Regions from separate parts of the Bradyrhizobium sp. HKCCYLS3077 genome, predicted to be linked through region 2. Evidence: predicted binding sites of a transcription regulator. Region 2 holds the regulator's gene; the other holds the start of a gene.

Region 1 (6,680 bases), on a different contig from region 2:
TGTCGACCCGATATGTCAAACGCTTTCGCGACGACATCGCGGAGAATTTCCTCGCGCGCAAGCATGTGACGCAGGTCCGCGTCTTCAAGCGCGTCATCGACACGCTCATCATCATCGTCGCCGTTTCGGCTGCGCTGATGACCTTCGATTCCGTCAGGCAATACGGCGTCAGCCTGTTCGCATCGGCCGGCGCGGCCGGTCTGATCGTCGGTCTCGCCGCGCGGCCGTTGCTCAGCAACCTGATCGCCGGCGTCCAGATCGCCGTGACGCAGCCGATCCGCATCGAGGATGCCGTGATCATCGAGAACGAGTGGGGCTGGGTCGAAGACATCGCCTCGACCTATGTCGTGATCCGGCTGTGGGACTGGCGCCGCATGGTGGTGCCGCTGTCCTATTTCATCGAGCGTCCGTTCCAGAACTGGACGCGCGATGCGGCTTCGTTGATCGGGTCCGTGGTGCTGCACGTGGACTACCAGGCGGATGTGCCGCGCATCCGGAAGCAGTTGGAGAAGGTCGCGAAGGAGTCGAAGATCTGGGACGGCGCGGTGGTCAATCTTCAAGTCGTCGACACCAATGCGCGCACGATGGAGCTTCGGGCGCTCGTCAGCGCGCGCAATGCGCCGCAGGCCTGGGACTTGCGCTGCGAGGTGCGCGAGAAGCTGATCGCCTTTCTGCAGCGGGAGATGCGCGAAGCCCTGCCGCGCGACCGCGCCGATATCTCTCCGCCGCTGTCGCTGTTCAATCCGCAGTCGCCGCCGCATTTCGCCGGCGCTGCGAATTGAAGGGCCGCTATCTCCCGGTGATCGGCCAGCTGTCGATGATGCTGAACCGGCTGCTCGCGCTCGGCTGGCGGAACAGCGCGATACGGTCGATCGGCAGCGATGTCAGGCTGAGCGCCGCGAAACGGTCACGCAGCATCCCAAGGATCGGCCCGCGCCGATCGTCGGACAGGCGGCAAGTCAGCGTCATGTGGAAGCGAAAGTCTTCCATGACGTAAGGATAGCCCCAGCGATCGAGATGGTCTCGTTGGCGCGCTGAGAGCAGCTCCGGCTTGCGTCGGGCGCGATCCTCGGCGGTCATCGGGGCGCGGAACGGCTCGAACGCGCGCACGCAATCGGCGGCCAAATCCTGCAAGGTGGGTGACGCGTCTCCCGGGATCACCGCGATGAAGCCGCTGATCGCATCGACAACGGGCCGGATGATCGGAACGGCTCTCGGCACTGCCGCAAACGCCGCGCAGGCGTCGCGCAGCTCGGCCTCGGGACGTGTCTCGACCAGGTTGAACGGGGCCTTGAGGGTCGCGTGAAAGCCGTACTTCCGCGCGTCAGTGGTGAGGTCGCCCCAATCCGGCGCAGCATCCAGCACGCCCTCCGGAAAGCCGCGTTCCCGGGCGGTCCAGGCGTCGTAGCCCAGCAGGCTGGCACCGAACACGGTCAGCGCGGCGTCGGCCGCCGGCGTGTAGTAGATCGCATAACGCGGAAAACCGGTCATGTCCTGCTTACTCCGCCGCGACCGCTCGCGGCGTGGCGGCGGTGGAGAGGCGTTCGGCCTCTGTCAGGTGAACCACGCTGCCCGCCGCAACCACCGCGACGACACGGGGGCGCATCGGTTCGCGATCGTCGACGAGGAGGATGTCCGCGCGCTGGCCGCTCGCGAGCGAGCCTCGGTCCGGCAGGCCGGCTGCTCGCGCCGGGGCTGCCGAGATCAGGCTCCAGGCCTGCGCCAGCGGAAGGATGCCGTCGGCGACGAGCCGATAGGCGGCGAGCAGGGGGGCTGGATAATAATAGTCCGACGCCAGCACCGAGCACAGACCCTTCGCGATCATGTCGCTCGCCTTGGTCCAGCCGGTATGGCTGCCGCCGCGCACCACGTTGGGGGCGCCGAACACGATGGCGTCGCCGCCGTGAGCCGCCTCGCGCGCGGTGATTTCGTTGACGGGAAACTCGGCGATGGTGACGCCTTGGCTGCGGAAGGCCTTGCGCATCTCCGGGCTGTCGTCGTCATGTGACAGCATGCGCACGCCGGCCGCGCGCGCGGTCTCGGCCAGGCGGGCGATCGACGCCGGCACGGCATCGGCTCGCGAGGCGATGCGGGCCACCAGGATATCGAACTCATCGCCGGACAGGCCCGTGCGGTCGACCATGCGCTGGCGCTTATGCGGCTTGTCCAGGCTCGCGACGGTCGAATCCATGTGGTCGTTGAAGGCAAACAGATCGATGCGCCGGGCCGCGAGCAGCCCGCGGATCTCGTCCTCATCGTCGAGATTGTACGTCTCGTGGCGCAGATGAAAGCGCGTATCCGCCGCGAGCCGCGGCCGCAGCGCCTCGATTTGCTCCAGCAGACGGCGCGCGTTGCCGGCGCTGCGCAAGCCCGGCTCCCACGACCAGGTGGTGGCATGAAACACGGTCGTGATGCCGTTGCTGATGGCCTGGCGATCACTGTCGAGCAGCGCCACGTCGATCGGGAAATCCACACCCGCGCGCGGCATCATCTGCCGCTCGAAAGCGTCGCCGTGGATGTCGACGATTCCGGGCAGCACCGTCAGCCCGCTGGCGTCAAGCGCAAGTCCCGCTTCAGGTCGTCCCGCGTCGATCGCGGCGATCTTGCCGTCGGAGACGATCAGTGATGCATCGGCGAGACCGGATCCGATCAGGCACCGGCCGCGGAAAATCGAGAGATCAGTCATGGGCGGCACTCTGCCGCAGCGCGCGGGCGCCGTCGAGAGCGGCCTCGTATTTGTCCAGGAACGCGGTGATCTCCAGCTTGCGGAAATCCGGCAGCGCCCGGCGCAGCGCTTCGTGATCCCAATTCCACCAAGCGAGATTGATCAGGCGCTGCTCGATCTCAATCGGAAAACGGCGCCTGATCGGGCGCGCGGGATTGCCGGCGACGATCGTATACGCAGGCACGTCCTTGGTGACGATGGCGCCTGCTGCGACGACGGCGCCGGTGCCGATGCTGCGGCCGGGGAGAACGACGGCACCATGTCCGATCCATACATCGTGACCGACGGTGACGTGATGTTCCTTCCGCCAGGCGAAGAACTCGGCATCATCAGGCTCGCCGGGGAAATAGGCGCTGGCCCGATAGGTGAAATGCGATTGCGTCGCCCGGTGCATCGGGTGATTGCCCGGATTGATCCGGGTCATCGCCGCGATCGAGCAGAACTTTCCGATCGTTGTGTAGGTGATCTGCGCATCGTTGACCACGTAGGAATAGTCGCCCATCGCCACGTCAAGGAGGATGGTGCGCGCGCCGACCTCGCAATAGGCGCCGAGTGTCGCGCCCTGGAGTTTTGCGGAGGAATCAACGGTAGGGTCGATCGAAAGGGACTTGCCGGCCATCTCACGTCCTGTCTGTCTTCACGGCTCTGTCTAGGGTGCGCTGTATGACAGATGCATGACGTCTCCATGACGTTCGCAGCGGCGGACCTTGGATGTGGACGAGTGTCGCACCGCAGCGTCACTGTCACACAACTGTAGAATCCCGACGCTAGCGGTGGAGTCAAAGCGAGGCGTCTGGAGAAGTCCATGCTGGTGGTGGATGGTTTGACGTGCCGGTTCGGCGCGAAAGCCGCGGTCGATAATGCATCATTCTCGGTTGCGCCCGGCTCGTTCGTCGGTGTCATCGGGCGTTCCGGCGCTGGCAAGTCGACGCTACTGCGCTCCATCAACCGGCTGAGCCCGGTGAGTGACGGGCGCATCCTGTTCAAGGATCTCGATGTGACGGCGCTCCGCGGCCGCGACCTGCGGCTGTGGCGCGCGCGTTCGGCGATGATCTTTCAGCAGTTCAACCTGGTCGGCCGCCTCGACGTGCTGACCAACGTGCTGATGGGGCGGCTGGCCGAGATCCCATCCTGGCGCTCCCTGGCGCAGCTATGGCCGGCGCAGGACGTGGCGGTGGCCATGTCGGCCCTGGAGCAGTTCGACATGGCGTCCCTCGCGGCACAACGCGCCGATCAGCTCTCCGGTGGACAGCAGCAGCGCGTCGCGATCGCGCGTGCGCTCGTCCAGAACCCCGACATCATTCTCGCGGATGAGCCGATCGCCTCGCTCGATCCCCGCAATACCAAGATCGTGATGGATGCCCTGCTGCGCATCAACAAGCATTTCGGCATCACGGTGATCTGCAACCTGCATTCGCTCGATCTCGCCCGCAGCTATTGCGATCGCCTGATCGGCATGGCGACGGGACGGATCGTGTTCGACGACGTTCCCGCGGCGCTGACCGCGCAGATCGCGCGCGAGCTCTACGATCTCGAAGCGGATGAGGTGATGGACAAGGTCCATCCGGTCCCGGCCGCTGCCATTCCGGCGCTCAGCGAAGCCGCTGTCGCCTGACAAACCGATTTTGGTCACCTCGGATCTCGCATGGTGCGGGGGACGAGGCCTGTTTACTTCGTTCAAAAAGAGGGCATGTCATGATCAATCGTCGCATCGTTCTGGCCGGTGTCGCCGCGCTGGCTTTTGCCGGTTCCGCTTCGGCCGAGGATTGGAAGGCGAAGTATCCGGAACTGACCTTCGCGGTCATTCCTGCCGAGAACGCCTCAGGCGTCACCGAGCGCTGGACGCCCTTCGTCAACTATCTCTCCAAGGAGCTGGGCACCAAGGTGACGCTCCGCATCGCCAACGACTACGCGGCCGTGATCGAGGGGCAGCGCGCCGGCAACATCCACATCGCGAGCTATGGCTCAGCCTCGTTCGCGCGGGCGCGCCTGACCGGCGTCAAGATCGACGCCTTCGCCAACGACATCAACGCCGACGGCAGCACCGGCTATTACTCGGTGTTCTTCGTCAAGGCCAACAGCCCGTACAAGAAAGTCGAGGACCTCAAGGGCAAGAATTTGGGCCTGGTCGATCCGAACTCGACCTCGGGCAACAACGTGCCGCGCTTCGAGCTCAACAAGATGGGCGTGACCGACGCTGAAACCTATTTCAGCAAGGTCGTCTTCGCCGGCAGCCACGAGAACGCGATCCTCGCGCTCGCGCAGGGCACCGTCGACGTCGCCGCCAACCAGTGGACCAGCGACAACGATTCGACGCTGGCGCAGATGCTCACCAAGGGCATGCTGAAGAACGCCGACGGTTCGCCGATGAAGAAGGACGACTTCCGCATCATCCACAAGTCGGCGCCGATCATCAACGGCCCCTACGCCTACAATTCCGATCTGCCGGCCGAGCTGAAAACGGCGATCGCCAAGGCGTTCTTCGACGCCCCCACCAAGGACAAGGCGGCGTTCGATCGCCTGTCGGATGGCCAGAAGAAGGGTTTCCACCCGGCCACGACCAAGGACTGGGACGGCACGATCGATCTGATCAAGTTCGTCGACAGCCTGCGCAAGAAGGCGTCCTGATCGACATCCTTAACCACGCGGGAGCCGGGCCGGGCATGGCCCGGCTCCCTTTGTATGAGACGTGACCTCTTTTCGAACGAGAGCAGCCCTATAAGATGGCGACCGCCATTTCGATCCTGCCGAGCCAGCAGCTTGAGGCTCTGAACGACGCCTATCGTCGGGCGGTCGCGCGCCGGCGCCTGCGGCTCGCGCTGTCCGCTGCCGCTTTCCTGGCCGCGCTGCTGGTCGCCGCGGTCGGTGCCGAGGTCAATCTGCGGACGCTGTACACGTATTTCGGAAATTTCGTCAGCTACTTCGATCGCATCTTCACGCTCGATGACGGTCACCGCGTCTGGACCAATGTCCCGGAGTGGTTCTGGGGCTTCAAGAAGTGGCTCAAGCTGCTCGGCGAGACCTTGCTGATCAGCTATGTCGGCACGATGGCCGGAATCGTCGTGGCGTTCTGTCTCAACTTCCTGGCTGCGGAAAACACCTCGCCCGCGCCGTGGGTCCGTTTCACCGTGCGGCGGCTGCTCGAATTCGCCCGTACCGTGCCGGGCATCGTGTTCGCGCTGATCTTCGTCATCGCCTTCGGTCTTGGCCCGATCCCCGGCGTGCTCGCCATCGCCGTTCACTCCAGCGGCGCGCTCGGCAAGCTGTTCTCCGAAGTGGTCGAGAATGCCGACATGAAGCCGGTGGAAGGCGTCCGCGCGACGGGGGCGAGCTGGCTGTCCTGCATGCGCTTCGCCGTTCTGCCGCAGGTCGTCGCGGGCTTCTCCAGCTACAGCCTGCTGCGCTTCGAGATCAATGTCCGCGAGGCCTCGGTGATGGGCTTCGTCGGCGCCGGCGGCATCGGGCAGGAGCTCGTGGTCGCGATCCGCAAGTTCTACTACTCGGACGTCAGCGCGATCCTCGTCATGATCGTCGTGACGGTGTTCCTCATCGATATCGCCACCGGCTGGCTGCGCGGCCGGCTGTTCGGCGCGGAGGCGCGGACATGAGCACGATGGACGCGCAGGACCCGCAGCAGATGCGGGAGCGTTATCCGCATGTCTTCGATCGGCCGCTGTCGGCCCGGCTGGCGACACCGGCGATGCTGGTCCTGGCGCTGGCGATCTTCATCTTCGGCCTGGTCGATCTCCAATTCTCGCCGGCGCGGATGCTTGCCGGGCTGAGCCAGCTCGGCTGGATTTCGCTCCTGATGCTGCCGCCCGATCCGGGCTCCTCGTTGCCGGTCTATCTCAAGGCGCTCGGCGAGACATTGTCGATCGCCGTGCTCGGCACGACGCTCGCCGCGGTCTTTGCACTGCCCGTCAGCCTGCTGGCCGCCAGGAACATCATTCCTTCG
Region 2 (8,510 bases):
AGATGCGGTCCGCGCGCGACCGAGCCTTCGAGCACCAGCAGATCGAGCCGCTCGCGGCCGTCACGGATCGCGTCGAGCAGCTCGACGACCTCGTCGCCGGTCTCCTCGCTGACAGAAGGGTGCCAGATCAGGTCGATGCCGGATTGGCGCAGCTCGTCGAACCAGCCGGAGGCGCCGCTTTCCAGGATCGACATCGTGCAGCCGCCGCAGCTCGCGCCCTGCAGCCACAGCATCCTGGTCATTCCCTCCGCGCCGGCCATCGTGAGGTCCTGCCCTCAGCACAGCTTCATGCTGTCGTGTTTGGTATCTCCCCGGGGTTTAGCGTCCCCGCACGAAGGGTGGCAAGCGCCGCGTCGGCCTCGGAATCGCGCGGGCGGCGGTTGAAGACCACGGCACCGGCCCAGATCAGTCCGAACAGGACGACCGCGACGATCCCCAGATCGGCGATTCCATCACCGAGCGCGCTCGCAACATCGGCCCAGGTTCCGGTCAGGCCGAACAGCGGCGCCAGCAGCGTGGCGGCCTCGACGCCGCCGATCACCAGCGCGATCATCACCGACAGCCCGGTGATCACCAGATTGTAGCGTCGCTTGCGCGCGGGATCCGTCAGCGCCCAGCGGTAGGCGCCGACCATCAGCATGCCGTCGGCGGTGTCGACGGTCGCCATCGCCGCGGCGAACAGCGCCGGGAACACCAGGATATGCACCAGGCTCTCGCCGCGGGCCGCTTCGGTCGCCGACAGGCTCAAAAGACCGATCTCGCTGGCGGTGTCGAAACCGAGGCCGAACAGGAAGCCGAGCGGGAACATGTGCCAGGCGCGCGACACGACCCGCAGCACGGGCCGCAGCAGACGAATCAGGAGGCCGTTGCCGGGGCTCGCGCTGTCCGTTTCGGACCGGGGCGAGCGGCGCCAGAGGTTCACGAACAGGACGAGGTTCGCCAACGCGATCAGCAGCAGGAAGCCTGCCGACACCGAGGTGCCGATGGCGCCGCCGATCGCCCGGATCGCACTGTCCTCCCGCAACAGATCCGCGCCGGCGACCAGGCTCACGACGATCGTGGCGATCACGACGACGCTCGAATGGCCGAGCGCGAAGTAAAGACCCGCGGCGCGCGGCGCATCGCCGTCCTGCACCAGCTTGCGGACCACATTGTCGATCGCCGCAATATGATCGGCATCGACAGCGTGGCGGAGGCCGAGCAGCCAGGCCAACAGCGCGGTGCCGACGATGGCAGGGCGATCGGCATAGAGTGCGAACGCCCAGGCCCAGGCGAGCGCATTGGCGAGCACGAGACCGGCCAGCAGCATCGCATTGCGACGCCCGACCGGCCGCAGCCAGGCTTGGATCCAGCGCGCGGGACCAGGATGATCAATTGGCAAAATCGTCATACTCGGACAGGAGAGCAAGACCCGCGCCAAAAGGCAAGGCTCACGCTGCCAGGCCCAAATCACTTGCAAATCAACCCTCGTCGTCCGTGCGGCCGAGGTTCCCATCTTTGCCTTGGCAATCCGCTATCCGGTCACGCACAAACATTGACCAGCCCGTGTCCAACTCTCTTCCCTCTTCTCCTCCCTTCCTTCACCGCGCGGATGCGCTCTGCGCGGCGATCTCGCGCCGCACGGCCGCCTCGAACTGGCTGGCGGGCGCGGCGAACATCAGCCGGGTCTCCTCGTGGAACGCCGAAAAGATGCCGACCACCACCGGCTCGCCGCCGATCTCGGCCAGGATCGGCGAGCCCGAGTAGCCGAAATTGGCGAGGCAATGCACGGTCAGCAGACGGGCGTCCTTGGTCATGCCGGCGCTGCAATTACGCTGGCCGGTCGGCGAATAGCGCCGCTCCTGACCGTAGCCGATCTCGGAGATCGTGCCCGCCTTGGTCGCAGCCGCGAGCTCGTCGCGGCCCACGGACTTCACTGCCACCGGCTTCGAAGGCAGCGCATCCTTCAGGATGATCAGGGCCCAGTCGGCCGGCGAGCGGTCGATCGACCATTTGTCGTGCTGGGTCGGTATGAACTCAGGCGCGACGATCAGCTTGTCGGCAACCGACGAGGCCGCGGGCGTGCCCTTGTTCATGCCCGCCAGGAAATGGACGTTGCCGGGGCTGACCTGGGTGAGACCGTTGAAGACACAATGCGCCGCCGTCAGCACCACGCGCGGCGCCACCAAGGTGCCGGTGCACGAGCCTCCCGTACTGTATTGCGCCACGGTCACGACACCGATCGATGATGCCGGCCAGGAGGTGGGATCGACGACGTCGCCGAAGTGGCGGTCGAGCCCGAGCAGTTGCTCCGCGCGCGGATTGGCGATGCCGGCATCTGCCGATTCCGGCTTCGGCCGCCACGCCGCAATGGTGGCCTCGGCTTGCTGCCGCTGCGCTTCGCTGAGCTTCACTCTCTGGATCTCGCGGCCGGCCGACCTGACGCCGCTGCGTCCGGCCATCACCAGCCAAGCATAACCCTGGATGACGTCCCTGGTCATGACCTCGCCGTCGAGCATCATCAGGCCGAGCATGTATTGCGACTGGGCAAAGCCCTGCGCCGCCGCGCGGTTGAACCAGCGCGCGGCTTCGCCGTGATCGCGGGCGGCGCCTTCCCCGTTGAAATAGGCGATGCCGAGATAATGCTGGGCGACGGCGAGCCCTTGATCGGCGGCCTTGCGGTACCAGACCAGCGCCTCCGCCTGGTTGCGCGGGGCGCCCAGGCCGAAGGCCTGCATGAATCCGACATTGAATTGCGCGCGCGCATCGCCCTTGGCGGCGAGCGGCTGGAGCCGGCGCAACGCCGCCGCCGGCTGTCCATTCGACGCCGCAGCGACGGCGTCCTCGAGCTCGGCGGCTGCGGCATTGCCGGCAGCCACAAGCAACAAGGCCAACAAGATAGCGAGCGTCCTGATCATTGCGTCTGCCGAGGTCCGACCATGATGATGGGAACTCGATCACACAGGATCAAGACGGCAACGGCGTGACCGCGCGATCAGGCCTGCTCGCCCGTCACGCCTGCTCCGACTTGGCGAACCGATCATCCAGCGCATAGCCCGCGCCGCGCACGGTGCGGATCGGATCCTGCTCGCGGCCGGGATTGAGCAGCTTGCGCAGCCGGCCGATATGCACGTCCACCGTGCGCTCGTCGATATAGATGTCGCGGCCCCAGACGCTGTCGAGCAACTGCTCGCGGCTGAACACGCGGCCGGGATGCTCCAGGAAGAATTCGAGCAGGCGGTATTCGGTCGGGCCGAGATCGATCGGCCGGCCCGAACGCGCGACGCGGCGCTTCTCGCGGTCGAGCTCGATGTCGCCATAGGACAAGACGGTCGCCAGCCGCTCCGGGCTCGCGCGCCGCAGCAGGCCCTTTACGCGCGCCAGCAGCTCCGGCACCGAGAACGGCTTGACGATGTAATCGTCGGCGCCGGTCGCAAGCCCCCGCACACGCTCGCTCTCCTCGCCGCGCGCGGTGAGCATGATGATCGGCAGCTGCTTGGTCTCGGACCGCGCCCGCAGCCGCCGGCACAGCTCGATGCCGGACAGGCCCGGCAGCATCCAGTCGAGCACGACCAGATCGGGCACGCGCTCCTTGAGCCGCGTGTCGGCCTCGTCGCCGCGCGCCACGGTCTCGACCTCGTAGCCTTCGGCCTCGAGGTTGTAGCGCAGCAGCGTCGTCAGCGCCTCCTCGTCCTCAACCACCAGAATTCGCGCACCCATGTCGAAATCGTCTTTCTCAGTTACCGGGGATCGTGGTCGCGAAGCTGGTCATGTCGCCCTTCGGGCGCTTGTCCATGATCTGCTGGCCCTCGATCATATAGAACACCGTCTCGGCGATGTTGGTGGCGTGGTCGCCCATCCGCTCGATGTTCTTGGCGCAGAACATCAAATGGATGCAAAACGAGATGTTGCGCGGGTCTTCCATCATGTAGGTCAGGAGCTCGCGGAACAGCGAGGTGCAGATCGCATCGACCTCCTCGTCGCCCTTCCACACCGTCATCGCCGCCGGCAGGTCATGCGCCGCATAGGCGTCCAGCACCGTCTTGACCTGCGACTGCACCAGGTCGGTCATGTGCTCGAGGCCGCGGATCAGCTTCAGCGGATGGAAGTCGCTCTCCAGCGCGGCGACGCGCTTGCCGATGTTCTTGGCGAGGTCGCCGATGCGCTCCAGATCGGTGGCGACGCGCATCGCGCCGACGATCTCGCGCAAATCCACCGCCATCGGCTGGCGGCGGGCGATCGTCAGCACCGCGCGCTCCTCGATGATGCGCTGCAGCTTGTCGACCTCGGCGTCGGCGGCGACCACCTTCTGGCCGAGCGCCACGTCGCGCCGCACCAGCGCGTCGACGGAATCGACGATCAGCCGCTCGGCGAGGCCGCCCATCTCCGACACCAGCCGGGTGAGGTCCTGCAGATCGCTGTCGAACGCCTTGGCGGTATGTTCACTGGCCATGTTGATCTCCTGAAGAATGCTGTCGGCGTCAGCCGAACCGGCCGGTGATGTAGTCCTGGGTCCGCCGATCGCTCGGCGAGGTGAAGATCTTGCTGGTCTCGTCGAACTCGATCAGCTCGCCGAGATACATGAAGGCGGTCTTGTCGGAGACGCGGGCCGCCTGCTGCATGTTATGGGTGACGATCGCGATCGTATAGTTCTCCGCGAGCTCCTGGATCAGCTCCTCGACCTTGGCGGTCGAGATCGGGTCGAGCGCCGAGCACGGCTCGTCGAACAGGATCACCTCGGGCCGGACGGCGACCGTGCGCGCGATGCACAAGCGCTGCTGCTGGCCGCCGGACAGCGACAGGCCAGAGGCGTTGAGCTTGTCCTTGACCTCGTTCCACAGCGCGCCGCCGCGCAGCGCCTTCTCGACGCGGTCGTCCATCTCGGACTTCGAGATCTTCTCATAGAGCCGGATGCCGAAGGCGATGTTCTCGTAGATCGTCATCGGGAACGGCGTCGGCTTCTGGAACACCATGCCGACCCGCGCGCGCAGCAGATTGAGATCGAGCTTGGGATCGAGGATGTTGGTGTTGTCCAGCATCAGCTGGCCGGTGGCGCGCTGGCCCGGATAGAGATCGTACATCCGGTTGAAGATGCGCAGCAGGGTGGACTTGCCGCAGCCGGACGGGCCGATGAACGCCGTGACGCGGTTGGTGCCCAGCGTCAGGTTGATGTTCTTCAGCGCGTGATGATCGCCGTAATAGAAGTTCAGGTTGCGCGCGGTCACCTTGGCCGGCGCCTCGGGGAGCGGCTGGCCGTGAAGGGTGTGAGCGGGCTGACTGACGGAGACGGACAGTTCGGTCATTTCGTTTTCCTCTCGGCGCCGAGAATGCGTGCACCGACGTTCAAAGCGAGCACGGCCAGAGTGATGAGAAGGGCTCCGCTCCAGGCCAACTGCTTCCAATAGGCATACGGGCTCTGCACGAAGTTGTTGATGGTGACAGGCAGGTTCGCCATCGTCTTGGAGAGGTTGAGGCTCCAGAACTGGTTCGACAGCGCGGTGAACAGGAGCGGCGCGGTTTCGCCGGCGACGCGGGCGGTCGCCAGCAGCACGCCGGTGATGAGGCCGGAGCGCGCCGCGCGGTAGGCGATGCGGCGGATCACCAGCGAGCGCGGCAGGCCGAGCGCCGAGGCTGCCTCGCGCAGCGGGTTGGGCACCAGCAGCAGCATGTCCTCGGTGGTGCGCAGCACGACGGGGATCACGATGACGGCCAGCGCCAGCGCACCGGCGATGGCCGAGAAGCCGCCCATCGGCACCACGACGGCGCCATAGATGAACAGGCCGATGATGATCGACGGCGCCGACAGCAGGATGTCGTTGATGAAGCGGATCACCGAGGTCAGGCGGTCGTTGCGGCCGTATTCGGCGAGGTAGGTGCCAGCGAACAGGCCGAGCGGCGCGCCGATGCCGACGCCGATCACGGTCATCATGATCGAGCCGACGATGGCGTTGCGCAGGCCGCCTTCGCTGGCGCCCGGCGGCGGCGTGTCGGCGGTGAAGACCTGCAGGCTGAGGCCGGCGAGGCCGTTATAGAACAGCGTGAACAGGATCAGCGCCAGCCAGGTGACGCCGAACGCCGCGGCGGCGATGCACAGGCCGCGGACGACGAGGTCGCGGCGCCGGCGGCGCGCATAGATCGGGTTGATGGGATTGACCGGCGTATCGACGGTGGACATCTCGACGCTCGTCATGGGTTACTTTCCAGCCTTGGCTTCGAGCCGCGCCAGCATCAGCCGGGCGCTCGCCAGCACGAAGAAGGTGAGGACGAACAGGAGCAGGCCGAGCAGGATCAGGCTCGACTGGTGCAGGCCGTCGCTCTCCTGGAATTCGGAGGCGATCGCGGCCGAGATCGTCGTGCCCGGCGCGAAGATCGAGGACGAGATCCGGAACGAGTTGCCGATGATGAAGGTCACCGCCATGGTCTCGCCGAGCGCACGGCCCAGCGCCAGCATGACGCCGCCGATGACGCCGACCCTTGTGTAGGGGATGACGACGCTGCGCACGACCTCCCAGGTGGTGCAACCGACGCCGTAGGCGGCTTCCTTGAGCACCGGCGGGACCGTCTTGAAGACGTCGACCGAGATCGAGGTGATGAAGGGCAGCACCATGATCGCCAGGATCAGCGAGGCGTTGAACAGGCTGAGATAGGACGGCGGACCTGCGAAGATGTCCTGCAGCACCGGGATGTTGGCGCAGAGGCCGATCATGAACGGCTGGAACGTGGTGGCCAGGAACGGGCCCAGCACGAAGAAGCCCCACATGCCGTAGATGATCGAGGGAATGCCGGCGAGCAGCTCGATGGCGAGGCCAATGGGACGGCGCAGCCATTGCGGGCAGAGCTCGGTCAGAAAGATCGCGATGCCGAGGCCGACGGGAATGGCGATCAGCATCGCGATGAACGAGGTCACCAGCGTGCCGTAGATCGGGCCGAGCGCACCGAGCACCGGCGGATCGGCCGAAGGCGCCCAGCGCTTGGTGAAGAGGAACTGGAAGCCATACTCCTTCATCGCCGGCCAGGCGCCGATGACGAGGGAGATGATGATGCCGCCGAGGATCAGCAGCACCGAGATCGCCGACAGGCGGGTGATCCAGTAGAAGGTGACATCGCCGAGCTTGAACGCGCTCAGCGCGCGGGCGCGGTCATAGGGCCCTGCGGCAGCGGCGATATCGCCGACCTCGCTCTCAACGGCCATCTCAGCCAAGTCCGCCCCCTGCTTCTTTGACACCATCATCACCTTGAACGAACCCTCTCCCGTTTCCGGGAGAGGGCAGCACGCTTCAGATCAGCTCTTGATGTCGGCCGACCAGGTCTTCTCGATCAGCTTCACGACGCTGTCGGGCATCGGGATGTAGTCGAGCTCCTCGGCCATCTTGTCGCCCTTCTCGAACGACCACTTGAAGAACTTGATCGCCTCGGCGGAGGCCGCCTTGTCGGTCGGCTCCTTGTGCATCAGGATGAAGGTCGCGGCCGTCATCGGCCAGGACTTCTCACCCTGCTGGTTGGCGAGGATCACGTAGTAGCCGGGAGCCTTGGCCCAGTCGGCGTTGCCGGCCGCAGCCTGGAACGCCTCGACGGTCGGCTGCACGGTCTTGCCGGCCTTGTTGACCATGCCGGTATAGGTCAGCTTGTTCTGCTTGGCATAGGCGTACTCGACATAGCCGATCGAGTTCTTGGTCTGGCTGATGTTGCCCGACACGCCCTCGTTGCCCTTGGCGCCGACGCCGACCGGCCACTCGACCGCGGTGTTGGTGCCGACCTTGCTCTTCCAGTCCGCGCTGACCTCGGAGAGATAGTAGGTGAAGTTGAAGGTCGTGCCCGAACCGTCGGAGCGGCGGACCACGGCGATGGCATCGCCCGGCAGCTTGACGTTCGGGTTCAGCTTCTTGATCGCGGCGTCATCCCACTTGGTGATCTTGCCGAGATAGATGTTGGCGAGCGTCTCGCCGTCCAGCACCATCTCGCCCGGCTTCACGCCCTCGAGGTTCACGACCGGCACGATGCCGCCCATCACCATCGGCCACTGCACCAGGCCATCCTTCTCGAGCTGCTCGGCCTTGAGCGGCGCGTCGGTGGCGCCGAAGGTCACGGTCTTGGCCTGGATCTGCTTGATGCCGCCGCCGGAGCCGATCGACTGGTAGTTCAGACCGTTGCCGGTCTCCTTCTTATAGGCGTCAGCCCACTTGGAATAGATCGGGAACGGGAACGTCGCGCCCGCGCCGGTGATGTCGGCCGCAAATGCCGACGTCGATGCGGCGACCAAGCCGGCAGCGACGAGTGCTTTGACGAAATTCATAGCTGGTCTCCATGCTTGGGAAGCGAAGCGCCGTTTGCACCCGATTGCGCTTCCCGGGCCGCTTTAGGGGGCCACGATGTGGCTTTTATAAAGGTTCGATGACAGCTGGATGACAGTCGCAAGCTATTGATAGATATTGAAAATTTGATCCTGCCCCGAATTTATACGGTCCATCTGGCCGTGTTCCATGACGCATTTGCACGCGGTTTGAGAGAGCGGCGCTCACGCCCCATGCGGC

The links. The regulator PhoB, encoded in region 2, activates phosphate uptake and scavenging genes when phosphate is short. The targets are predictions, from matches to a motif close to TGTCATNNANCTGTCAT.
Region 1: the regulator PhoB is predicted to act here: its motif matches at 3,389-3,405, upstream of phnC (phosphonate ABC transporter ATP-binding protein).

What each region holds. Positions count from the first base shown of each region.
Region 1 covers NZ_JBNPTH010000002.1:615,552-622,231, forward strand. Annotated here, with positions in the region: gene ACQR0Z_RS08960 (mechanosensitive ion channel family protein) at 1-782, shown strand, start outside; gene ACQR0Z_RS08965 (DUF1045 domain-containing protein) at 790-1,491, opposite strand; gene ACQR0Z_RS08970 (alpha-D-ribose 1-methylphosphonate 5-triphosphate diphosphatase) at 1,499-2,686, opposite strand; gene ACQR0Z_RS08975 (chloramphenicol acetyltransferase) at 2,679-3,344, opposite strand; gene phnC (phosphonate ABC transporter ATP-binding protein) at 3,531-4,340, shown strand; gene phnD (phosphonate ABC transporter substrate-binding protein) at 4,421-5,353, shown strand; gene phnE (phosphonate ABC transporter, permease protein PhnE) at 5,449-6,333, shown strand; gene phnE (phosphonate ABC transporter, permease protein PhnE) at 6,330-6,680, shown strand, end outside.
Region 2 covers NZ_JBNPTH010000003.1:113,564-122,073, reverse strand. Annotated here, with positions in the region: gene ACQR0Z_RS12430 (HupU protein) at 1-260, opposite strand, end outside; gene ACQR0Z_RS12425 (HoxN/HupN/NixA family nickel/cobalt transporter) at 287-1,309, opposite strand; gene ACQR0Z_RS12420 (trypsin-like serine protease) at 1,581-2,897, opposite strand; gene phoB (phosphate regulon transcriptional regulator PhoB) at 2,992-3,699, opposite strand; gene phoU (phosphate signaling complex protein PhoU) at 3,716-4,432, opposite strand; gene pstB (phosphate ABC transporter ATP-binding protein PstB) at 4,461-5,282, opposite strand; gene pstA (phosphate ABC transporter permease PstA) at 5,279-6,169, opposite strand; gene pstC (phosphate ABC transporter permease subunit PstC) at 6,173-7,171, opposite strand; gene pstS (phosphate ABC transporter substrate-binding protein PstS) at 7,262-8,272, opposite strand.